Regions from separate parts of the Blautia wexlerae DSM 19850 genome, predicted to be linked through region 3. Evidence: predicted binding sites of a transcription regulator. Region 3 holds the regulator's gene; each other region holds the start of a gene.

Region 1 (4,168 bases), 950 kb from region 3:
GGTGCCTATATTTCAGGTGTAAGTGTGGATGAATATTACGACCTTGAGAAGAAACTCGGTAAGGATATTGAACCGATTGATAAAGAAGCAATGCTTCAGTATGTACAGAAATCTGGCGGTGAGATCATTTCCAAGAAAGGTGCAACTTTCTATGCAGTATCCTCTTCTGTATGCAAACTTTGCAGCCTTCTTGTATCTTCTTCAGAGTCTATCTCTACAGTATCTACTATGATGCATGGAGAGTACGGAATCGATGATGTATGCCTGAGTACATTAACTCTGGTAGGACCAAATGGTGTACAGGGCAAAGTTCCAATGAGAATGACAAAAGCTGAGATCGAACAGCTTAAGAAGAGTGCAGATGCACTGAAAGAAATTATTGCTCAGATTGACCTTAATTAATAATATATCAGACAAAACATTCAGAAGTACAGGTACAGCCTGTTCTTCTGAATCCATATTACTGTTTACTCCTTTTTAATTATTAGCCAAAATTCTGTACTGTAAGCGGAAACAGACGAATTTTGGCTTACATATATCAAAAGCAAAAAAATATATAAATAATATTTTTATTAATTTTTTGAAAGATACTATGATTGTGAGTAAATAGAAAAGCGGAAGATTTTATCTGCCTGAAAAAGATTAATTTAGATCAGAAGAATTGAGCAATGATGCGTGATAAAAAAATTATCAAAAACCTCTTGTTAAAATGTTGTCAATATGATATAATATTTTTCGGAAATCGAGCTGATACACTCCTTTAATTGCGGAGGAAGGGTGTGCGAACTCTTTTATTTTCTATGTCTCAACAAAGATATAAAAAGTAATTGTATTAGACTTGATTTATATTTTTGTCCATATATTGTTAAAAAAAAGACAAGGACTAGCGGCTGTTATTTACGGGCGCTATATATCGGGGCAAATTGCTTTTGGACCCTGATATCATTATTTGAGCAACATGAATTTATCTGAACAACTAAGAAAGGATAATGTTAAGTATGAAGTACAGTTATTATCCGGGTTGTACCCTGAGAAACAAGGCGAAAGATCTGGACGAATATGCCAGAGCCAGCGCCAGAGCACTTGGGTTTGAACTGGAAGAGATCGAAGACTGGCAGTGCTGCGGAGGTGTTTATCCTCTGGGAACTGACGAGATCGCTACGAAACTTTCTTCCGTACGTGCTCTTAATCAGGCCAAAGAAAAAGGCCAGGATCTGGTGACAATCTGTTCTGCCTGTCATCACGTGATCAAACGTGTCAATGACGACATGAAGAATGTGGAAGATATCCGCACCAGAGCAAATAATTACATGCAGCTTGACGAGCCTTATGCTGGCGAGACAACAGTACTCCATTATCTGGAAGTGCTTCGCGACAGAGTTGGCTTTGACAAGCTGAAAGAGAAAGTAGTAAACCCGCTTACAGGAAAGAAGATCGGAGCATATTACGGATGTCTCTTATTACGTCCGGGTAAGATCATGGCTTTCGATGATCCTGAGAATCCGACAATCATGGAAGATTTCATCCGTGCACTTGGGGCAGAACCGGTAATCTATCCATACAGAAATGAATGCTGCGGCGGTTACATTTCTCTGAAAGAAAAAGATATGTCTCAGAACATGTGTCAGAAAATCGAAGACAGTGCGAAAGGCTTTGGCGCAGATATGTTGATCACAGCCTGTCCATTGTGTAAATATAATTTAAATAAAAACGCTTCCAGCGAACTGCCTGTATATTATTTCACAGAGCTCCTTGCAGAAGCCCTCGGAGTAAAAGAGGAGGTGGCAAAATGAGAAACCAGCATTCAGCAGCAGAAAAGATCAAAGAGATCTCCGGAACCAATCCGCTGAAATGTATGAAATGTGGAAAATGTTCTGCTACCTGCCCATCTTTCAATGAAATGGATATCAAGCCACATCAGTTTGTATCCTATGTTGTAAATGAAGATATCGAAGCACTTGTCAATTCAAAGTCTCTCTGGAAATGCCTTTCCTGCTTCGCCTGTGTAGAGCGTTGTCCAAGAGATGTAAAACCGGGAAAGATCATCGATGCAGCAAGACAGTTAGTTGTCCGTGAAAAAGGCGGCGATTATCTGAAAGCAGATGAGATACCACAGCTTCTTGATCCGGAACTGCCACAGCAGCTTCTGGTAAGTGCATTCAGAAGATACAGGAGGTAAGCCAGCGTGCAGAGAATTGGTGTATTTGTCTGTCATTGCGGAAGTAATATCGCCGCTACGGTAGATGTAAAAAAAGTTGTTGAATTAGCTGCCAAAGAGCCGGGTGTCGTTCATGCAGAAGACTACCAGTACATGTGCTCAGAAGCAGGCCAGGCTAAAATTCAGGAAGCCATTAAAGAGAAAAACCTGACAGGCGTTGTTGTCTGTTCATGCTCTCCACGTATGCATGAGGCAACATTCAGAAAAGCAGCTGAAAGAGCTGGCCTGAATCCATACATGGTGGAGATTGCAAATATCCGTGAGCATTGTTCCTGGATCCACAAGGATATGGAAGAGGCTACAAAGAAGGCCGTGATCCTTGCCAGGGCAGCAATCGCAAAAGTAAACTTAAACACACCTCTTCAGCCAGGGGAGAGCCGTGTTACAAAGAGAGCCCTGATCATCGGCGGCGGTATTGCCGGAATTCAGACAGCCCTGGATATCGCAGATGCAGGATATGAAGTAGATATCGTAGAGAAGACTCCAAGTATCGGTGGAAGAATGTCACAGCTTGATAAAACATTCCCGACACTTGACTGTTCTGCATGTATCCTCACACCTAAGATGGTAGAGGCAGCAGCACATGAGAAGATCAATATCTATACATACAGTGAAGTAGAACATGTCAGCGGTTTCGTAGGTGATTTCACCGTTGATATCAGAAAGAAAGCAAGAAGTGTAAATATGGACAAATGTACAGGCTGCGGTGTCTGCCAGGAAAAATGTCCGTCCAAGAAGATTCCGAACGAATTTAACAGAGGATTAAATAACAGAACTGCTATTTACACTCCATTTGCACAGGCAATCCCGAATGTTCCGGTTATCGACCGTGAGAACTGTCTGAAATTTAAAACAGGAAAATGTGGTGTCTGCTCCAAAGTATGTCAGGCAGGAGCCATTGATTACGATCAGCAGGATGAGATCGTAACACAGAAATACGGTGCAATCGTAGTTGCTACAGGTTTTGATACCATCAAACTTGACAAATATGATGAATATGCGTACAGCCAGAGTAAAGATGTTATTACATCCCTGGAACTGGAACGTATTATGAATGCAGCAGGTCCTACAAAAGGACACTTAGAGCGTCTTTCCGACGGAAAGGCTCCGAAAGAGCTGGTATTTATCCAGTGTGTGGGAAGCAGATGTTCTGATGACAGAGGAAAGCCATACTGTTCCAAGATCTGCTGTATGTACACAGCAAAACATGCAATGCTGATCCGTGATAAATATCCGGATACAAATGTAACAGTCTTCTATATTGATGTGCGTACACCTGGTAAGAACTTCGATGAGTTCTACAGAAGAGCCGTAGAACAGTACGGCGTAAACTACATCAAAGGCCAGGTAGGAAAAGTTATTCCACAGCCGGACGGAAGCCTTCTTGTACAGGGATCTGACCTGATCGACAACAAACAAATCCTTAAGAAAGCAGATATGGTCGTTCTTGCAACAGCCATTGAACCGAACCCGGATGTTCGTAAGATCGCTACTATGCTTACAGCAAGTATTGATACAAACAACTTCCTCACAGAAGCCCATGCAAAACTCCGTCCTGTAGAATCTCCTACAGCAGGTATCTTCCTTTCCGGTGTATGCCAGGGACCGAAAGATATTCCGGAGACAGTTGCACAGGCTGGCGCAGCAGCAGTTAAGGCAATCGGCCTTCTTGCCAAAGATAAACTGACAACCAACCCATGTACAGCAAAATCCGATGAACTGTTATGTAACGGATGTTCTACATGTGCAAATGTCTGCCCATATGGAGCAATTTCCTATGAGGATAAACAGGTAAATGACCACGGTATCCGTGAAACAAGAAGAGTAGCCGTTGTAAATACAGCACTTTGCCAGGGATGCGGCGCTTGTACAGTAGCCTGCCCGTCTGGTGCTATGGATCTGCAGGGCTTTTCCAACAGACAGATTATCGCGGAGGTAGATGCAATATGT
Region 2 (4,168 bases), 110 kb from region 3:
TATTAATTTCATAAGATACTATGTGTCTGACATAGCCAAACAAATATTCGCAACAGCAATTAAAGCAGGTAACTTACCTGCTTCAACTATAACAATCCCCTGAATACAATCCAATCAGTAAAATTACCAATTTTCCTGTATTCAGGGGCATTATATTATTTCTCGTTTGGACACAAAGATTATCTGCTTATAATCAGTTTTTTATTCTTATTTGTAGTTTACGATCTTTCCGAAATCAGCTTTCAGAGAAGCACCACCTACAAGGCCGCCATCGATATCGTTCTGAACGAATAAGTCAGGTGCTGTTGCAGGATTTACAGATCCGCCATACTGGATACGGATTGCTTCTGCTGTTGCTTCATCATAGATTTCAGCGATGCATGCACGAATACCTGCGCATACTTCCTGAGCCTGCTCAGTTGTAGCTGTTTTACCTGTTCCGATTGCCCAGATTGGCTCGTAAGCGATAACTGCTGTCTTAGCCTGATCTGCTGTAACACCCTGGAATCCAACTTTAACCTGCTGACGGATGAAATCCATTGTCACGCCCTGTTCTCTCTGAGTAAGAGTTTCGCCACAGCACATGATAGGTGTAATTCCATGTTCGAAAGCTTTGAGAACTTTCTTGTTAACATCTTCGTTTGTTTCTCCGAAGTATTCTCTTCTTTCGGAATGTCCAAGAACAACATATTTAACTCCGGCATCTACGAGCATTGCAGGGGAGATTTCTCCTGTGTATGCACCTTTCTCTTCGAAGTACATGTTCTCAGCACCAACCTGGATGTTTGTTCCCTTAGCAGCTTCTACAACCGGGATGATATCGATTGCAGGTACGCAGAATACTACGTCTACTTCATCGTTAACTACTAATGGTTTTAATGTTTCTACTAATTTAACGGCTTCGCTTGGTGTCATGTTCATTTTCCAGTTACCAGCGATAATTTTCTTTCTTGCCATGATGATTTATCTCCTTAGTATCCCTGTGGGATGTTATTATATTCTTATTTATCGTTTGCTGCTGCAACACCCGGGAGTTCTTTTCCTTCCAGGAATTCAAGAGATGCACCGCCACCTGTGGAGATGTGTGTCATCTTGTCGCCATAACCAAGGATGTTAACTGCAGCTGCAGAATCACCACCACCGATAATAGTTGTGGCATCTGTTTCAGCAAGTGCTTTTGCAACAGCTTCTGTACCATGAGCGAAGTTTGGCATTTCGAAGCAGCCCATCGGTCCGTTCCATACAACTGTCTTAGCATCTTTTACTGCGTCACCGAAAAGCTTCTCTGTTTCCGGTCCGATATCCATTCCTTCCCATCCGTCCGGAATCTCACCACGTTTAACAACCTGGATATTACAGTCATTAGAGAAGTTATCACCGATTCTGTTATCTAACGGAAGAAGAAGTTTCACACCTTTGTCTTCTGCTTTCTTCATCATGTCCAATGCATACTGAAGATAATCATCCTCACAAAGAGATGTTCCAATATGTCCACCCATAGCTTTTGAGAATGTGTAAGACATACCACCACCAATGATAAGAGTATCTACTTTATCAAGAAGGTTATTGATTACAGAAATCTTGCTGGAAACCTTAGCTCCGCCAAGGATAGCAACAAACGGTCTCTCAGGATTGTTCACTGCATTTCCAAGGAAATCGATTTCCTTCTGCATTAAGTAACCAACAACTGCTGTATCAACATATTTGGTCACACCAACATTAGAGCAGTGTGCTCTGTGAGCTGTACCAAATGCATCATTAACAAATACATCACAAAGAGAAGCAAGTTCTTTGCTGAATTCGTCTCCGTTCTTTGTTTCTTCTGCGCGATAACGTGTGTTCTCAAGTAAGATAACATCTCCGTCTTTCATCTCAGCTACTGCTGCTTTTGCATTAGGTCCTACTACTTCAGGATCTGCTGCAAACTTAACTTCCTGTCCTAATAATTCGGAAAGACGTTTTGCAACCGGTGCAAGAGATAATTCCGGTTTCGGCTCTCCCTTCGGTTTTCCAAGGTGGGAGCAGAGAATAACCTTTCCGCCGTCAGCGATCAGCTTCTTGATTGTAGGAAGAGCTGCAACCAGACGGTTCTCATCTGTGATCTTTCCATCCTGAAGAGGAACATTGAAGTCACATCTTACAAGAACTTTTTTGCCTTTTACATTGATATCATCAACAGATTTTTTATTCAGCATTTGTGGTGCCTCCTTAATAATATTCTTTAACAGTTACTGCATATCTGTAAACAGTAACTTATTGATTTCCTGCTGTTATTCCAGACCACGCGAAAAAGGTCCGGTCCAAATCAGACCGGACCCTTCGTTGGAGTCTATTCCTTTACACTTACTGAAAATTAAGCGTTCAGTAATTTACCAAAGTGTTTGATTGTACGAACCATCTGGCTTGTGTAGGAGTTCTCGTTGTCATACCAGGAAACTACCTGTACTTCTGTTGTGCCATTCTCAAGTGGAAGAACCATTGTCTGAGTAGCATCGAACAGAGAACCAAATCTCATACCAACAATATCGCTGGATACGATTTCATCTTCGTTGTATCCGAAGGATTCATTAGAAGCTGCTTTCATAGCTGCGTTGATCTGTTCTTTTGTTACGTTTCCTTCAACAACTGCTGTTAAGATTGTTGTAGAACCTGTTGGGGTAGGAACACGCTGAGCAGATCCGATAAGTTTACCGTTCAGTTCTGGAATAACAAGACCGATAGCTTTAGCAGCACCTGTGCTGTTAGGAACGATGTTAACTGCAGCTGCACGAGATCTTCTTAAATCACCTTTTCTCTGTGGTCCGTCAAGTGTCATCTGATCGCCTGTGTAAGCGTGGATTGTGCACATGATACCGGATTTGATTGCAGCAAGATCATTTAATGCTTTAGCCATTGGAGCTAAGCAGTTTGTTGTACAGGAAGCTGCGGAGATGATGTGATCTTCTTTTGTAAGAGTTTCATGGTTTACATTGTAAACGATTGTCTTAAGATCGTTTCCAGCCGGAGCGGAAATGATAACGTGTTTAGCACCTGCATCGATATGAGCCTGAGCTTTGTCTTTAGATGTATAGAATCCTGTACACTCAAGAACTACGTCTACACCGATTTCTCCCCATGGAAGTTCAGCAGCGTTAGCTTTTGCGTAAATTTTGATTTCTTTTCCGTCAACTGTGATGGAATCTTCTCCTGCTGTTACTGTATCTGCAAGAGCATATTTTCCCTGTGTTGAATCATATTTTAATAAGTGAGCAAGCATTTTAGGAGATGTTAAATCGTTGATTGCTACGATTTCAAATCCTTCTGCTCCAAACATCTGACGGAATGCAAGACGTCCAATACGTCCAAAACCATTAATTGCAACTTTTACTGCCATGATAAAATTCCTCCTATGAATTAAGTGGTTAATTATGGTAATCCTTTGTTTGTTAAAGAATCATCAACCTGTAATGTATTGTACATAATTCTAAACAAAAATTCAAGACCATTTTCCAAAAAACATATAAAAATTAAGTAAAAAATGTAAATTATATGTTATACTGTGTATACAGTGCTTTATGAATACACTGATCCGGGCCTGTAATTGTGATATTTCAGGTGCAGATATATCCATTTAAGAGGACACCGTATTCATTTGTAATATATCACACGCAAATATAACAGTACTGTTTTTTACAGAAGAAAGGACTGAAATTATGGACAGACAAATATTGTGGGATTGTCATATGCACTCTTCTTTTTCTGCTGACTCGGATACGCCTATGGAAATTATGATTCATCGTGCTGTTGAAACGGGACTACAGGGAATTACTTTTACGGAACATCTGGATCCGGATTACCCTGTTACTCCGGACAATCTGGATTTTTCTCTGGATATTCCGGCTTACAAAGAAAAGCTGGCTGAACTTTCAGATATATATAAGGATAAAATTCAGGTACGTTTCGGAATTGAACTAGGACTGCAGATGCATCTGGGAGAATATTTTGACTCACTTCTCTCTCAGACACCTTTTGATTTCGTTATCGGTTCATCCCATCTTGTCCATGGGTATGATCCTTATTACCCGGAATTTTTTGAAGGACGTAAGGAATTTTTATGTTATATGGAATATTTTGAATCCATTCTTGAAAACATTTCCGCATATGACGGATTTGACGTTTACGGACATAT
Region 3 (4,168 bases):
AGATAGGTTTCCAGCCAGGAAATACTCTCCATATCCAGATGGTTGGTAGGCTCATCCAGAAGAAGAATGTCAGGGCTGGCAAGAAGCAGTTTACCCAGAGCTACGCGGGTTTTCTGGCCGCCTGAAAGAGTTTCTATCTGGCGTTCGAAATCTTCTTCTGTGAAACCAAGACCTTTTAATACACCCATGATCTCACTTTTGTAAGCGTAACCATTTTCCAGTTCAAACTGGTGACTCAGTCTTGTGTAAGTATTCATCAGGCTGTCCAGAGCATCTCCGGTGGTGGTTTTCATTTCCTGTTCCAGAGAGCGCAGACGGTTCTCCATATCAATAATGTGCTGTTTGGTGGAAATCAGTTCTTCGTAAATGGTATGATGGCCATGAATGTCCTGATACTGGGCAAGGTAGCCGATATTTTTATCTTTGGCAAGTACCACGTTTCCTGAATCCGGGGAGAGCTCATGCATAATGATTCGCAGCAGAGTCGTCTTGCCTGCACCGTTATTGCCGATGAGAGCTGCCTTTTCGCGGTCTTCTATATGGAAACTGGCATCCTTGAGAATGATTTTTTCGCCAAAGGATTTACAGATATTCTGACATGATAAAATCATAGGAATTCCTCCGTTTGTAATTTGTCCGCGTACTATTATAATCGAAAATGCCTGTTTTTGAAAGCATTTTAAGAGATTTTGTCCAGAGAAAAGAAAGCACCGGATGGATGCATGGAAGAAAATATGATATTCCGGGGAATTTTTCAGAATGAAATTGATAAAAAAATACAGAAATATTTGGTCAAAAAGTACAAATTTAATTTGACAATAAAATAACATCTGGGTATAATTGACATAGATAAGCTAAGGAGGGAAAATTTGTGGAAGCTAAGGAAATTTCGAAAGCGGTAATCAAGCGTCTGCCGCGGTACTACCGCTACCTCGGTGAATTGATGGAGGAGAATGTAGAGCGTATATCTTCAAATGATCTTAGCAAGAAGATGCATGTGACGGCTTCCCAGATTCGTCAGGACTTAAATAATTTCGGTGGTTTTGGTCAGCAGGGTTACGGCTATAATGTACGCTATTTGTATACAGAAATCGGTAAGATCCTTGGGCTGGATACTGTACATCCGATGATTATTCTGGGTGCCGGTAATCTGGGACAGGCATTGGCCAATTATGTGGATTTTGAAAAGCGCGGATTTAAGCTGGTTGGTATTTTTGACGTCAATCCTGTACTTGAGGGGATTGCAGTTCGTGGAATTGAGATTCAGATGTTGAGCGATCTTCCTTTGTTTCTGAAGGAGAATGAGGTTGAGATCGCGATCCTGACTCTTCCTAAAAACAAAGCCAAAGAGATGGCAAAGATTTTAATTGATAATGGAATTAAGGCAATCTGGAATTTTGCACATATTGATCTGGATGCCCCGGAGGATGTAATGGTAGAGAACGTACATCTTTCAGAGAGTCTTATGACTTTGTCCTATAACCTGAGTGAGTACAGAAAGGAACATGAAGGTATGTAAGGGATAACTGTGAAACACAAGGCTGTGGTCATCTGATCACAGCTTTTCTCTTGTATGTAAATGTGTTATTGTAAACAGGAGGTGAACAGATGAGAGAGATTGTAACTGCTGTTGAGATGAAAGAACTGGATCATAATACGATTCAGAAAGCCGGGATATCGTCTCCGGTACTTATGGAGAGGGCGGCATTAAAGACGGTTGAGGAGATTGTACAGAGATTAAAGAATAAAGAAAAAGAGAAAATCCTTGTGGTCTGCGGAACCGGCAACAATGGCGGAGACGGATTGGCGATTGCCAGACTGCTTCAGTTGAGAGGAGTCAGAACCTGGTATTATATTGCGGGTAAGGAAGAGAAAATGACTGCTGAAACTGCCGGACAGCTTAAAACAGCAGAATATTATCAGGTGCCCCGGGTGCATAACCTGGATCTGGATGAATATACTACTATAGTAGATGCCATCTTTGGGGTTGGACTGAGCAGACCTGTAGAGGGAAAATATGCAGAGCTTATCAGTACAATGAACCGGGCATCTGCGTATAAAGTAGCTGTGGATATTCCATCCGGGATTGACTCAGATACCGGATTTGAGAAGGGGATTGCATTCCGGGCAGATCTTACGGTTACCTTTGCTTTTCGCAAAAGAGGGCTGTGTTTTTATCCCGGACGCATGTATGGCGGTGAGATCGTTGTTACGGATATCGGAATCTATTCCATACCCGGAAAGAAAATCTGTATGCATCATCTGGAACGTGAAGATTTGAAAATGCTTCCGGAGAGAGTTCCCTATGGAAATAAAGGAACCTTCGGTAAGGTTCTTCTTATAGCTGGCAGCGAAGGAATGTGCGGAGCTGCATATCTGAGTGCAGCAGCTGCTCTGAAAAGCTCTGCGGGAATGGTGAGAATTCAGACCGTGGAGGCCAACAGGATTCCGTTGCAGACACTGTTGCCGGAAGCCATGATCACCTGTGATTTTGATGAGAAAAAAAACCAGGCAATGCTTGACTGGTGTGATGTGCTTGTGATAGGACCGGGTCTTGGAACTGGAGCGCAGAGCAGGGAAAGAGCTCAGTGGTTCCTGGCGAAGGCAGCTGAGTGTAAAAAAACAGTAATTCTGGATGCAGATGGCCTGAATCTTCTGTCAGTCCATGACAACTGGAAGTGTTTTATCGGGGAACATGTGATCCTGACACCTCATATTGGTGAGATGAGTCGTCTGTGCGGAAAAGAAATCGGTAAGATCCAGGATTGTCTGGCACAGACTGCAGCTGATTATGCAAAGGAGTCTGGAGCGGTTTGCGTTCTGAAGGATGCCTGTACTGTGGTGGCAGATGCTTTTGGAGATATGTATTTGAACATTTCGGGTAATGCAGGAATGGCTACAGCGGGAAGTGGAGATGTGTTAAGTGGTGTGCTTGCCGGTATACAGTGTATGTACCTGGCAGCAGAAAAGAAATTTTCTCCTGTTATGCTGGCTGCACTTGGTGTATATGTGCATGGGCTGGCAGGTGATCTGGCTGCTGAAACAGTAGGGCAGCGAGGGATGACCGCAGGAGATATCATCTGTTTTCTGCCGGAAATACTAAGATAGAATATTCATTTTGAGGCAGTAAATCTGTGAAACAATTTGCAGATATTAACATGAAAAAATAACAGAGGAAAATTATTATGAAGAAAGATAGCAGAGTAAAAGCAGTCATTTCACTGGATGCAGTAGAACATAATTTCCGGGAAATGAGAAAAAATATTGCAGAAGAGACAAAGATGATCGCAGTCATAAAGGCTGACGCTTATGGACATGGCGCGGTGCCGGTTGCACATCTCATTGAGGATTATGATTATATCTGGGGATTTGCGGCTGCAACTGCGGAAGAAGCGATTCATCTGCGAGAAGCCGGGATTACAAAACCAATCCTGATCCTTGGAATTGTTTTTGATGAATATTTTCCGGAACTTGTCCGTTATGAGATCCGTCCTGCAGTGTGCGAATATGAGGAGGCAAGGAAACTTTCAGACGAAGCGGTTCTGCAGAAAAAAACTGTACATATTCATATTGCTCTGGACACAGGAATGACCAGGATCGGTTTTGCGGATGCACAGGAAAATGTAGAGGAAATTAAAAAAATTTCAGAACTTCCAAATCTTGAGATTGAGGGTATGTTTACTCATTTTGCAAGAGCAGATGAGTATGACAGAAGTCCGGCTATGGTACAATTGGAGCGGTATCTGGATTTTTCAAGACGCGTAGAAGAGGCAGGAGTGGAAATTCCTCTGCATCACTGTTCTAACAGTGCGGGCATCATACGTATGCCGGAAGCAAATCTGAATATTGTCCGTGCCGGAATCACAATTTATGGAATTTATCCTTCTTCTGAGGTGGAGAGAGATATTGTAAAGCTTGAGCCGGTTATGGAACTTAAGAGTCATGTGACTTATGTGAAGGACGTTCCTGCCGGAGCAGCGATCAGCTACGGCGGTACTTATGTGGCTGACAGGAAGCTTCGTGTGGCAACTGTTCCGGTGGGCTATGCAGACGGCTATTCCAGGCAGCTTTCCAATAAAGGCTGGGTTCTGATACATGGACAAAAGGCTCCGATCCTTGGCAGAGTCTGTATGGACCAGTTTATGGTAGATGTGACTGAGATTGGTGA

The links. Region 3 encodes Rex, which represses fermentation and respiration genes when NADH is low (regulators of the CRP and FNR family bind a similar motif). Its sites were predicted from a motif close to ATTGTTAANTANTTAACAAT; they were not measured.
Region 1: the regulator Rex is predicted to act here: its motif matches at 701-720, upstream of NQ550_RS09255 (CoB--CoM heterodisulfide reductase iron-sulfur subunit B family protein).
Region 2: the regulator Rex is predicted to act here: its motif matches at 3,422-3,441, upstream of gap (type I glyceraldehyde-3-phosphate dehydrogenase).

The regions. Positions count from the first base shown of each region.
Region 1 covers NZ_CP102267.1:1,989,139-1,993,306, forward strand. The annotation lists gene NQ550_RS09250 (L-lactate dehydrogenase) at 1-402, shown strand, start outside; gene NQ550_RS09255 (CoB--CoM heterodisulfide reductase iron-sulfur subunit B family protein) at 999-1,793, shown strand; gene NQ550_RS09260 (4Fe-4S dicluster domain-containing protein) at 1,790-2,179, shown strand; gene NQ550_RS09265 (CoB--CoM heterodisulfide reductase iron-sulfur subunit A family protein) at 2,186-4,168, shown strand, end outside; gene NQ550_RS09270 (hydrogenase iron-sulfur subunit) at 4,165-4,168, shown strand, end outside.
Region 2 covers NZ_CP102267.1:3,047,391-3,051,558, forward strand. The annotation lists gene tpiA (triose-phosphate isomerase) at 208-957, opposite strand; gene NQ550_RS14140 (phosphoglycerate kinase) at 1,002-2,195, opposite strand; gene gap (type I glyceraldehyde-3-phosphate dehydrogenase) at 2,354-3,373, opposite strand; gene NQ550_RS14150 (histidinol-phosphatase HisJ family protein) at 3,693-4,168, shown strand, end outside.
Region 3 covers NZ_CP102267.1:2,939,698-2,943,865, reverse strand. The annotation lists gene NQ550_RS13680 (ABC-F family ATP-binding cassette domain-containing protein) at 1-611, opposite strand, end outside; gene NQ550_RS13675 (redox-sensing transcriptional repressor Rex) at 872-1,519, shown strand; gene NQ550_RS13670 (bifunctional ADP-dependent NAD(P)H-hydrate dehydratase/NAD(P)H-hydrate epimerase) at 1,609-3,108, shown strand; gene alr (alanine racemase) at 3,186-4,168, shown strand, end outside.